Linked DNA regions of Prochlorococcus marinus CUG1415. Each later gene encodes a partner of the first gene's protein in a complex. Links are inferred from orthologs where the notes say so. Each region holds a gene or a part of one and is shown in the gene's direction. Other genes may lie near its edges.

The links. Proteins that work in one complex are often made in the same cells at the same time.
Region 2: the proteins of uvrB (region 1) and HA143_RS01645 are in contact, whole or in part, in a crystal structure (PDB 7EGT), measured with the Thermus thermophilus proteins. The link is inferred for Prochlorococcus marinus CUG1415 from one-to-one orthologs. Residues at the interface, in WP_096411307.1 of Thermus thermophilus: Glu23, Leu25, Arg26, Asp27, Gly28, Glu29, Arg30, Phe31, Arg55, Glu326, Asp327, Phe328, Glu379, Ser382, Gln383, His398, Gly400, Arg401; in WP_096412145.1 of Thermus thermophilus: His654, Arg656, Phe657, Gln666, Asp668, Glu669, Lys680, Arg681, Leu682, Ser683, Lys685, Tyr686, Ala687.

The regions. Positions count from the first base shown.
Region 1 is NZ_JAAORL010000002.1:585,956-591,255, reverse strand. What follows is about bases 919-3,848. They hold uvrB (excinuclease ABC subunit UvrB), read left to right. Parts: upstream 919-1,328; coding sequence 1,329-3,368; downstream 3,369-3,848. Other genes in these bases: HA143_RS09345 (aspartate kinase), read right to left, coding at 3,376-3,848; HA143_RS09355 (DUF561 domain-containing protein), read left to right, coding at 919-1,299. Outside these bases: tRNA lysidine(34) synthetase TilS, read right to left, coding at 1-437; more of HA143_RS09355, read left to right, coding at 523-918; more of HA143_RS09345, read right to left, coding at 3,849-5,136; holA (DNA polymerase III subunit delta), read right to left, coding at 5,176-5,300. UniProt on the Escherichia coli protein: The UvrABC repair system catalyzes the recognition and processing of DNA lesions. A damage recognition complex composed of 2 UvrA and 2 UvrB subunits scans DNA for abnormalities.
Region 2 is NZ_JAAORL010000001.1:299,324-304,788, reverse strand. What follows is about bases 713-3,807. They hold HA143_RS01645 (UvrD-helicase domain-containing protein), read left to right. Parts: upstream 713-1,103; coding sequence 1,104-3,512; downstream 3,513-3,807. Other genes in these bases: HA143_RS01640 (CCA tRNA nucleotidyltransferase), read left to right, coding at 3,518-3,807; HA143_RS01650 (hypothetical protein), read left to right, coding at 874-1,074. Also shown: HA143_RS01660 (phycobiliprotein lyase), read left to right, coding at 1-199; HA143_RS01655 (R-phycoerythrin subunit beta), read right to left, coding at 183-695; more of HA143_RS01640, read left to right, coding at 3,808-4,765; HA143_RS01635 (selenide, water dikinase), read right to left, coding at 4,766-5,465. UniProt on the Escherichia coli protein: A helicase with DNA-dependent ATPase activity. Unwinds DNA duplexes with 3'-5' polarity. Translocates on single-stranded DNA with 3'-5' polarity. Initiates unwinding more efficiently from a nicked substrate than double-stranded DNA.

The DNA.
Region 1 (5,300 bases):
TTATCACTACTAGTATGACCAGTTAATAAATAAACATTGTTTTTTGGCTGGTTCTTGTTTAATAAAGTTTTGGCTCTTTCACATAATTTTTTATATCTCCATTCTCTTGCTTTTTCTTCTGAAAAAATATCTTCTTTATTTGCCTTATCAAAATAGAATGAAATATTTTTATCTTTGCAATAACTTTTTAATTCAAAAGCATATAGTGAGGATTTTTCGTGCCACTGATGATCACCATGCCAAACACTAATAGACCAACTATGATTTTTTTTTAGGTCATCAATTAGGGTTAATAAGGCCATGGAGTCTTGTCCCCCGGAAACACTGATTAAAATATTTGATCCTTTGGGAATTAATGTTTTTTTGCTAAGAATCTCCTTATGAAGCAGATGATGCCATGATGACCAATTTTTCTGAGTTAAATCTCTATCAGACATTTTGTGTTGCTCAGATAATATTTTTTAAAAAATGCACTGTTTTACTAAAACAATGTCACAATCAGGTAATAAATTCATTAAGTAAATGAGTCTGATTAATCTTTTGCCACAAAAAATTAAAGAAGAGTTAAGAAGTAAATCTTTACTCAAAGTTATTTCAGGATTGAATAATTTTGATGTTGAATCTGTGAAAACAATTGTTGAGGCTGCTTCATTAGGAGGTGCTGATCTTGTCGATATTGCTTGTAAACCTGAACTCGTTGATTTAGCACTTAAGAATTCTTCATTAGTCGTATGTGTGAGTTCAGTAGTGCCAAGATTGTTTCAAGATTCTGTAAAAGCAGGAGCATCATTAATTGAGATAGGAAATTATGATACTTTTTATGAAAAAGGCATTAATTTTTCAGATGAAAAAGTTTTAAACATTACTAAAGAGACGAGGGATTTATTGCCTAATGTTCCTTTATCAGTAACTGTTCCTCATACTATGCCAATTGATAAACAAGTTGATCTTGCTATGAAGTTAGTGGAAGAAGGTGTTGATATTATTCAAACAGAAGGTGGTACGAGTTCTACTCCTTACTCTCCAGGAATTCAAGGCTTTTTTGAGAAATCAGTACCAACTCTTGCAGCTACCTATGCTATTCATCAAGAATTTAAGAAACAATCTCTGAATATACCAATCATGAGTGCCTCTGGATTAAGCCAAGTAACTTGTCCACTAGCAATATCCTCGGGAGCATCAGCAGTTGGCGTTGGATCTGCAGTTAATAAATTAGATGATTTAATATCAATGATTGCGGTTGTTAGGGGCTTAAAAGAATCTTTGAAAAATTCAATAATTGGAGAAAAAATTTCTTAATATAGCAATATCCTTTAGCTACTAGCTTGATGAACAACTATAAGCTTCAGGCTCCTTACGAACCAAATGGAGATCAACCAGAAGCTATTCAAAAATTAGTTAAAGGTGTAAATAGTGGTAAAGAGTTTCAGACTCTTTTAGGAGCGACTGGAACTGGTAAAACATTTACTATTGCAAATGTAATCCAACAAACAGGAAGGCCAGCTCTTGTTTTGGCTCATAACAAAACGTTAGCTGCACAACTATGTAATGAATTAAGGCAGTTTTTTCCAAAAAATGCTGTTGAGTACTTTATTTCTTACTACGATTATTATCAACCTGAAGCTTATGTCCCTGTAAGTGATACGTATATAGCCAAAACTGCTTCAATTAATGAAGAAATAGATATGCTCAGGCATTCTGCAACACGCTCATTATTTGAGAGAAAAGATGTAATTGTTGTAGCCTCAATAAGTTGTATTTATGGTCTTGGTATACCAAGTGAGTATTTAAAAGCTGCAGTTAAATTTGAAGTTGGAAAATCAATAAATCTACGTTCTTCTTTGAGGTCGCTCGTTGAAAATCAATATACTAGAAATGATATTGAAATTACTAGAGGTAGATTCAGAATCAAAGGTGATGTTTTAGAAATCGGTCCAGCTTATGAAGATAGATTAATAAGAATCGAATTATTTGGTGATGAAGTCGAGGCTATTAGATATGTTGACCCTACTACGGGAGAAATACTTGAAAGTTTGGAACAAGTCAGCGTTTACCCAGCGAAGCATTTTGTGACTCCAAAAGAAAGACTTGAAAGTGCAATAAGTGCAATCAGAAGTGAATTAAAAAAACAACTCGATAAATTTACATACGAAGGAAAATTATTAGAGGCTCAACGTCTAGAACAACGCACAAAATATGATTTAGAAATGCTTAAAGAGGTTGGTTATTGTAATGGAGTTGAGAATTATGCTCGTCATTTATCAGGCAGGGAGGAAGGTTCACCTCCAGAATGTTTAATAGATTACTTTCCTAAAGATTGGTTGTTGGTTGTCGATGAGAGTCATGTAACATGTCCTCAACTTCATGCGATGTACAACGGTGATCAATCTCGAAAAAAAGTTTTAATAGATCATGGTTTTAGATTGCCAAGTGCTGCAGATAATAGACCTTTAAAATGTGAAGAGTTTTGGGAAAAATCAAAACAGACAGTATTTATAAGCGCAACTCCCGGACAATGGGAATTAGATCAATGTGATGGTGAATTTATTGAGCAAGTTATTAGACCAACTGGGGTATTAGACCCTTTAATTGATGTAAGACCTAGTGAGGGCCAAATAGAAGATCTATTATCTGAAATAAGAATTAGAGCTGAAAAGAATCAAAGAGTGCTAGTGACAACACTTACTAAGAGAATGGCTGAAGATCTAACTGATTTTTTATCTGAAAATAAAGTAAGAGTTAGATATTTGCATTCCGAAATCCATTCAATTGAAAGAATTGAAATTATTCAAGACCTTAGAATGGGCGAATATGATGTTTTGGTAGGAGTTAATTTATTAAGAGAGGGACTAGATCTTCCAGAAGTATCCTTAGTCGCCATTTTAGATGCTGATAAAGAAGGTTTTCTTAGGGCAGAAAGGTCATTGATTCAAACAATAGGAAGAGCTGCAAGACATGTTGAAGGTGTTGCGTTGCTTTATGCAGATAACTTCACAGATTCAATGAAAAGAGCAATATCTGAAACTGAAAGAAGAAGAACTATTCAAAAAAAATATAACCAAGTCAATGGTATTACTCCAAAACCTGCAGGTAAAAAAATAGAAAATTCAATATTATCTTTTCTAGAACTTTCCAGAAAATTAGATGCTGGTGGTTTATCTAAAGATTTAATAAATATAGTTAATAACAAAACTGACGCAATTCTCAATGCTAGCGATAATCAATGTTTAATCGAAGAATTGCCTGGCTTAATAGAAAAGTTAGAAATTCAAATGAAAGATGCTGCAAAAGAGTTAAATTTTGAAGAAGCAGCAAATTTGAGGGATAGAATCAAAAAATTAAGACAAAAATTGGCAAGAAATTACTAAAAAGAACTTATTTCTCTAATTCGAAATGATTATGAATCGCATTAACTGCTTTGTCACAATCTTTTTCTAAGACAATACATGAAGTCCTAATTTCACTAGTGGCAATCATTTCAATATTGATATTTTGGTCAGCCAGTGCTCTAAATATTTTTCCAGCCGTTCCAACCTGAAATGCCATTCCTGCCCCAACAGTACTTACTTTGGCTATCGCAGGGCCATCTTCAATGTATGAACCAGGTAATTTCTTTGTTAGGGCCTCAAAAACTAAGTTAGCTTTTTCTCTATCTTGCTTATTCATTGTAAGACTAATATCCTTAGTTTTTAAAGAGGAAATTCTTTCAGACTGCACGATCGTATCGAAAAGTAAATTATTTTCAGCTAATGCTAAACATATCGATGCTGCTACACCTGGACGATCAGGCAGTTTTCGAAAACTTATTTGAACTTGGTTTTTATCTAATGCAATTCCTCTTACTTCAGGTTGATCTTGTTTTTCGTTGATTGGATTAACAAATATTTGTGTATCGGATAACTTAAATTTCTCAGCAACAAATCTAATAGCTTTTGGAATATTATTTATTTCAATTACGCAGCTGACTTTAATTTCACTAGTAGCTATTAACCTGACATTTATATTCGCTTGAGATAAAGTATCAAATAAATCAGCTGAAACACTTGGTCTACCCATAATGCCTGCTCCTTGAATACTCAATTTAGTCATGTTTGTTTTTAGATTGTATTTTCCTCCTAATTGACTAGTTATAAGTTCACATTGTTCTGCAGTTTTTTTAACTTCTAATTCACTAACAGTAAATGTAATATCGTTATTATTTCCATCATTTGTCGCTTGTATGATTAAATCTACATTAATACTTGCTTCTGATAGTTTTTCAAATATTTGTGCAGCAATCCCAGGCCTATCAGGAATATTCGAGAGACTGAATACTGCTTGGTTTTCTAATACTTCAAGACTATTGACCGTTTTTGTTAATTCTAAGCTTCCTCTTTTTAGTGGGAGAGGTTGGATTTGACTTTCTAGGAGAGTCCCACGTGAGTCACTGTGGCTTGATTTGACGCACAATTTAATTCCATAATTGCGAGCAATTTCTACTGCTCTTGGATGGAGAACTGAAGCACCGACGCTTGCAAGTTCAAGCATTTCCTCACAGCTAATTTTATCTAAGAGTTTTGCATTAGGAACAATTCTTGGATCAGTAGTAAGAACCCCTGGAACGTCTGTATAAATTTCGCAAGTTTCAGCTCCTAAAGCTGTTGATAAAGCTACTGCAGAGGTATCTGAACCACCTCTACCCAAAGTTGTAATTTCCATTGATCCCGTATGACTTAATGTTGTTCCTTGAAATCCAGCCACTACAACTACAAAACCCTGATTTATATAATTGTGGATTCTTTCTGTTTTAATATCCAGAATTCTTGCTTTCCCATGTATTGATTCTGTAATAATTCCAACCTGGCTACCGGTCATTGAAATTGCAGGTATTCCGTATTCGTTTAATGCCATTGAGAGAAGAGCTATGGTTACTTGCTCTCCAGTTGAGAGAAGCATATCCAATTCTCTTCGATTAGGATTTTTACTAATTGATTCCGCTAAACAATTTAAATCATCTGTGGTTTGCCCCATTGCAGAGACAACTACGACAATTTCGTTTCCTACTTCTTTACTTTGACAAATGCTACTTGCAATATTTTGAATTTTTTTAATATCACCGACAGAAGTACCGCCAAATTTTTTTACTAGTAAAGCCATATTTAAATCATAATGTAAATTTTTAAACTTATAATTTGGTTAACTTAAATTAATTAAATTCTCGGTAAAAACATTTATAGGATTATGACCTTGTTTTAGGGATGTTTCAATATCTAATAATTTACTCATTAAATTAATTAAATATTCTTGCGATATATTTTTTA
Region 2 (5,465 bases), on another replicon or contig:
ATCCAATTATTTAGTTGATGAACAAAATAATTTACACATTAAAACCATTTACAAATCAACATTTTCCGAAGAAAGAATTTCCTTTTTATCCACTCACATAAGATCCAGATTTTCTACTATTAGAAATCTGGAAAATAACTCAGTAATACAGACTTCACATACTTCAGAGATAAGGAATTTAGCTAGTTTAAAAGATTAATTATCCTTTCAAATTGACACTCTGTTTCAGATATTAATTGAGGGAGAAAGCCTTTGTTTCCTTTCATATTATTAACTGTTGAATTTAAATCAGAGATTGTTGCATCTCTCATTAATTCAACAACCCTTCTTGCATTTCTTAAAGGTACCCCAAGAGCAAGATAAGTATTTTTAAGATCCTTCAAACAACTTTTTGCTAAAACTGATTCGTCATTAGAAATTAAAAGATAAGCAACAATCCTTAGGATTATTTCTCCATCTCTTAAACAAACGGACATCTTATTAGTTGTATTGAAAGATATTTTTGAATTAACTGAATCTTGATTTTCGCAAATCATTGCTGTTACAGCATCAGCTGCAATTGCATGTGAATTATTGGTTATTGAGGTTATTGCATCTAATCTCGAGTTTGCACTATTAATAAATTCTTTTATATTGCTTAAATCATTTAATTTCTTATCAGAGGAAAATAGTTGATTATTCTTTGAAACTGACATTCCTAAAGTAAAAATCTAAAGTTAGTTTTTAACATTAGTACAAAACTAGTTAAAACAATACAATTTGAAAATTAACGAAACGCTTCTTAATTAATAATTTCATTCCAAAGTGATAGTTGAAATAATTCAAATAAAAAATTTTTTTCCGCTAGTATAAAAATACGTTTTTAATAAAGTTTTGGATCAACAAGATTTAAAATTATCAAAGAAACTTATTTCCTCATATAAAAAGAGATTGGAAAAAGAAATTCTTGACCGAAGTATGAAATTAAGAATGCCTCAAAATAAATTTGAAGAAATAATTAATAACAATAATGAACTGATAAATTTAAAAAAAGCGTTAGAACACCTAGAAACGGAATCTGAAGCTCATAAGTAAAGTCTGATTTTTGAAAAAACCTTCCAAAAGTGTCTCAAACTAACAATTTCCTTTTTAAGTCTTTAAACAATGAACAACTTCAAGCAGTAAAACATGTTTATGGCCCACTATTAGTTGTAGCAGGTGCAGGCAGCGGAAAGACAAAAGCTCTTACCCACAGAATTGCGAATCTTATTGAAAACAACTCTATAGATCCCTATAACATTCTTGCGGTCACTTTTACTAACAAAGCTGCTAAAGAAATGAAAGCAAGGTTAGAAGTTCTTCTAGCACAAGAAATAGCTTTTAATCAATTTGGTCAGCCTTGGTCAAGTCTCAAAGAAATTGATCAAAATCAATTAAGAACAAACGTTCATCAAGAGAGGCTTCAAAATCTTTGGATAGGTACCTTTCATTCTTTATTTTCAAGACTTCTAAGATACGATATTGAAAAATATAATGACCCAGAAGGATTAAAATGGACAAGGCAATTTTCAATTTACGATGAAACAGATTCTCAAACATTAGTAAAAGAAATTATCAGTCAAGATATGAATCTTGATCCCAAAAGATATGATCCCAAAAAGATTAAAAGATTAATAAGTAATGCTAAAAATCAATGCCTAACTTCGAATGATCTTTTAGAAAAAGCAGACAATAATTTTGATAAAACAGTTGCAGAAGCCTACAAGAGATATAGGATTTCACTTTCAAAAAATAATTCTTTAGATTTTGATGATCTTCTACTTTTGCCTGTTTTTTTATTGAGGCAAAATGATGTAGTCAGAGATTACTGGCACAAAAGATTTCAACACATTCTAGTTGACGAATATCAAGATACAAATAGAACACAATATGAACTTATAAAATTAATTACTGCTGGCAATACTGAACCAAAAAAATTCTTTAATTGGGAAGATAGGTCAATTTTTGTAGTAGGGGATGCTGATCAAAGCATTTACAGTTTTAGAGCCGCTGACTTCAGAATTCTAATTGGTTTTCAAGAAGATTTTAAAAATTCATTTAATGACGACACAAAATCATCTTTAATTAAATTAGAAGAAAATTATAGGTCATCTTCTAATATTCTTGATGCTGCAAACTCATTAATTGAAAACAACTCTGAAAGAATTGATAAAGTTTTAAAGGCAACTAAAGCAAAAGGGGAGCTTTTAAAGTTACTAAGCTGTGATGATGAAATTTCTGAGGCAGAAGCAATTACCAATAAAATAAAATCACTCAATAATTATAATCAAAACCCAATTTGGAAAAATTTTGCAATTTTATATCGAACAAGAGCTCAGTCAAGAGTATTAGAGGAATCTCTTGTAAGGTGGCGCATTCCTTATACAATTTTTGGAGGACTGCGTTTTTATGATAGAAGAGAAATTAAAGATGCAATAGCATATTTGAAAGTTCTGGTTAATTCTTCAGATAATGTAAGTCTTTTACGGATCATAAATGTTCCCAGAAGAGGGATTGGTAAGACCACTATTCAGAAACTTAATGAACTATCTAACAGGTTAAATATTCCATTATGGGAGGTTCTTAATGATAAGCAAAGTATTGAAGAAACAATAGGCAGATCATCAAAAGGAATTAATAAATTTACTGAAGTTATGAATGATCTACGTTGCTATTTAGAAAATTCAGGCCCTGCTCAATTACTGCAACTAATCTTAGAAAAAAGTGGTTATTTAAATGACTTGCTAGCTAATGGTACAGAAGAATCTGAAGATAGAAGAAATAACTTACAAGAACTAATTAATGCAGCTACTCAATATGAAGAAGAAACAGAAAGTGGAGATGTAGAGGGTTTTCTTTCTACAGCGGCCTTAACAACTGATAATGATACTAAGAAAAATAATCCCAACTCCGTAACTCTTATGACTCTGCACAATAGTAAGGGTTTAGAATTTCAAAATGTTTTTATCACTGGACTAGAGCAAGGTCTCTTCCCGAGTCATAGATCAATAGATACTCCCTCACTTTTGGAAGAGGAAAGAAGATTATGCTATGTAGGTATTACTAGAGCTAAAGAAAGAGTTTTCTTAAGTCATGCTAGAGAAAGAAGATTATGGGGTGGAATGCGGGAAGCAACAATTCCTTCAATATTTCTTTCGGAAATACCCGAAGACTTAATGGATGGTGAATTACCCCAAACTGGAGGTGCTTCAATAAGAAGAGATTGGCATCTTGATCGTTTAACAAGAGTTGACCGAAATAATCAAAATGAATTTGCTAACAAACCAATAAATGCAGTAAGGAAATTATATTCAGGACCAAGTAAAGGGAAAAGCTGGATAGTTGGAGATAAGCTAATTCACTCAAAATTCGGGAAAGGTGAAATTATACATATTTTTGGGAGCGGGGAAAAAATATCTTTAGCAGTAAAATTTGGTGATAAAGGAAGTAAAATTCTAGATCCCAGATTAGCTCCAATTCGTTACGTAAGTTAAAACTCATGAACGATATCTCTGATTACATCCACGGGGAATTAATCAAAATTCCATTTAATCTTTATAACCTAATTACTAATTACATAGAATCTAATAATAATACTAAGGTAGCTTTTGTTGGCGGTTATTTAAGGGATTTATTAATTAGTAAATACCACAAAAAATCTTTTTCTAAACCTTTAGATATAGATCTTGTTATTGAAGGTTCCTCTATTGCTCTTGCAAAATTTATAAAAAAAAATATTGTAAATGTAGATTTATGTTTAATCAAGGAATTTAATTTATACAATACTGTAGAAATAAATATTAATGATTATAAAATTGATATTGCTTCTGCAAGAAAAGAAATTTATTCTGCTCCAGGGTTAAATCCCACAGTAACTAATAGTAATATTGAGGAGGATCTTCAGAGGAGAGATTTCACTATCAATTCAATAGCCTTTGAGGTTTCGACAAAAAAAATCTATGATCTTTATGGAGGAATTTCTGATATAAAAAACAAACAATTGAACTTACTACATAATAATAGTATTTCAGATGATCCAAGTAGATTAATTAGATGTGCAAAATATGCTTCAAGGTTAGGTTTCAATATTTCAAATAATTCCCTTAAACAATCTCAACGAACAGTTAGACAATGGCCTTGGAAAATTTCAGAAACTGATCAGAAAATGATTTTCCCTCCTGCACTCGGGATAAGAACAAGGATGGAACTAGCTGAAATATATAAACACGATAACTTGAATAATGTAATTTCGATAATTCATAAATGGGAAATTATCTCAATCTTAAATAAAAATATTAAAGTCGATAAAAGGTTTTTAAGAGGACTAAATTGGATTAAGAAGTTGAATGGAAATTATATGCTTTATTTATTAAAAGATGCAGAAGATTTAGAAACAGCATGTAGAAGATTTTTGGTAAATAATGGTGAAATAAAAATATTAGAAGATTATTCCAATATAAAAAAGATATTAAAAACCAACCAAAAAAAATTTATGCATTATTCTCCATCAAGTTGGACAGAATTTATTGAGAAAAGAAACCTTAATGACGAGACAGTCAAATTATTAATATGTGATGGGGTTCCATACTGGCGTAACTTGTTTAAGTGGTTATTTATTTATCAATCCATAAAATCTACAAAAGATGGAGAAACATTAAAAAAAGAAGGATGGGAACCAGGAAAGGAAATGGGAAAGGAAATAAAAAGATTAAGATATTTGGAAATTGACAAATTGAATAGAAATTGATTACATTTTTACCACTTCTCCAACCTTGTACCATTTATCTTTTAGAGTATTTTCGTATTTACGATTGCAACTAATCAACAAGGGTCCACATGTTTGAGGATCTAAAAGTAATGCTATTCTCTGGTTAAAAGTCTCATTATCTAATGAATTTTCGTTTAAAAAATTAATTATTCTTTGTTGGGAATTTCCTTTATGAATTTTGTCAAAAATTTCTTTATTACATTCAAAGAAAGTACTTTTAATATCTTTTCTTATTAAATCAAATACTCCGGGATAAGCTTTAAATGCAAATAAATCTAATAAAACTTTTACAGGCTCTAGATTATTTCTTTCCCTATATAAATTAGATGAGTCAACCATCTCTTTAAGATGTCCAATAAATCCATATCCAGTAATATCAGTAGCAGCATTGACTAATGATTCTCTAAATTGATCTTGAAAAAAATAAATTTCATCAATCAAATATTGCTGACTCTTCACTAAATTATTAATTATTTCAGAAGAACTATTTAGCATATTAATATTTTGCATTTGACCGGCAAAGTAAATCCCAACTCCGAGAGGTCTAGACATCATAAGAATGTCTCCATCATTCATTCCAGATTTAAGCCATGGTTTTGCTCCATTTTTTAAGATTCCTTGGACAGTTAAAGAAATATCTATTCCTAATGAATAAGGTTTATTTACTAAACTTCTTGCC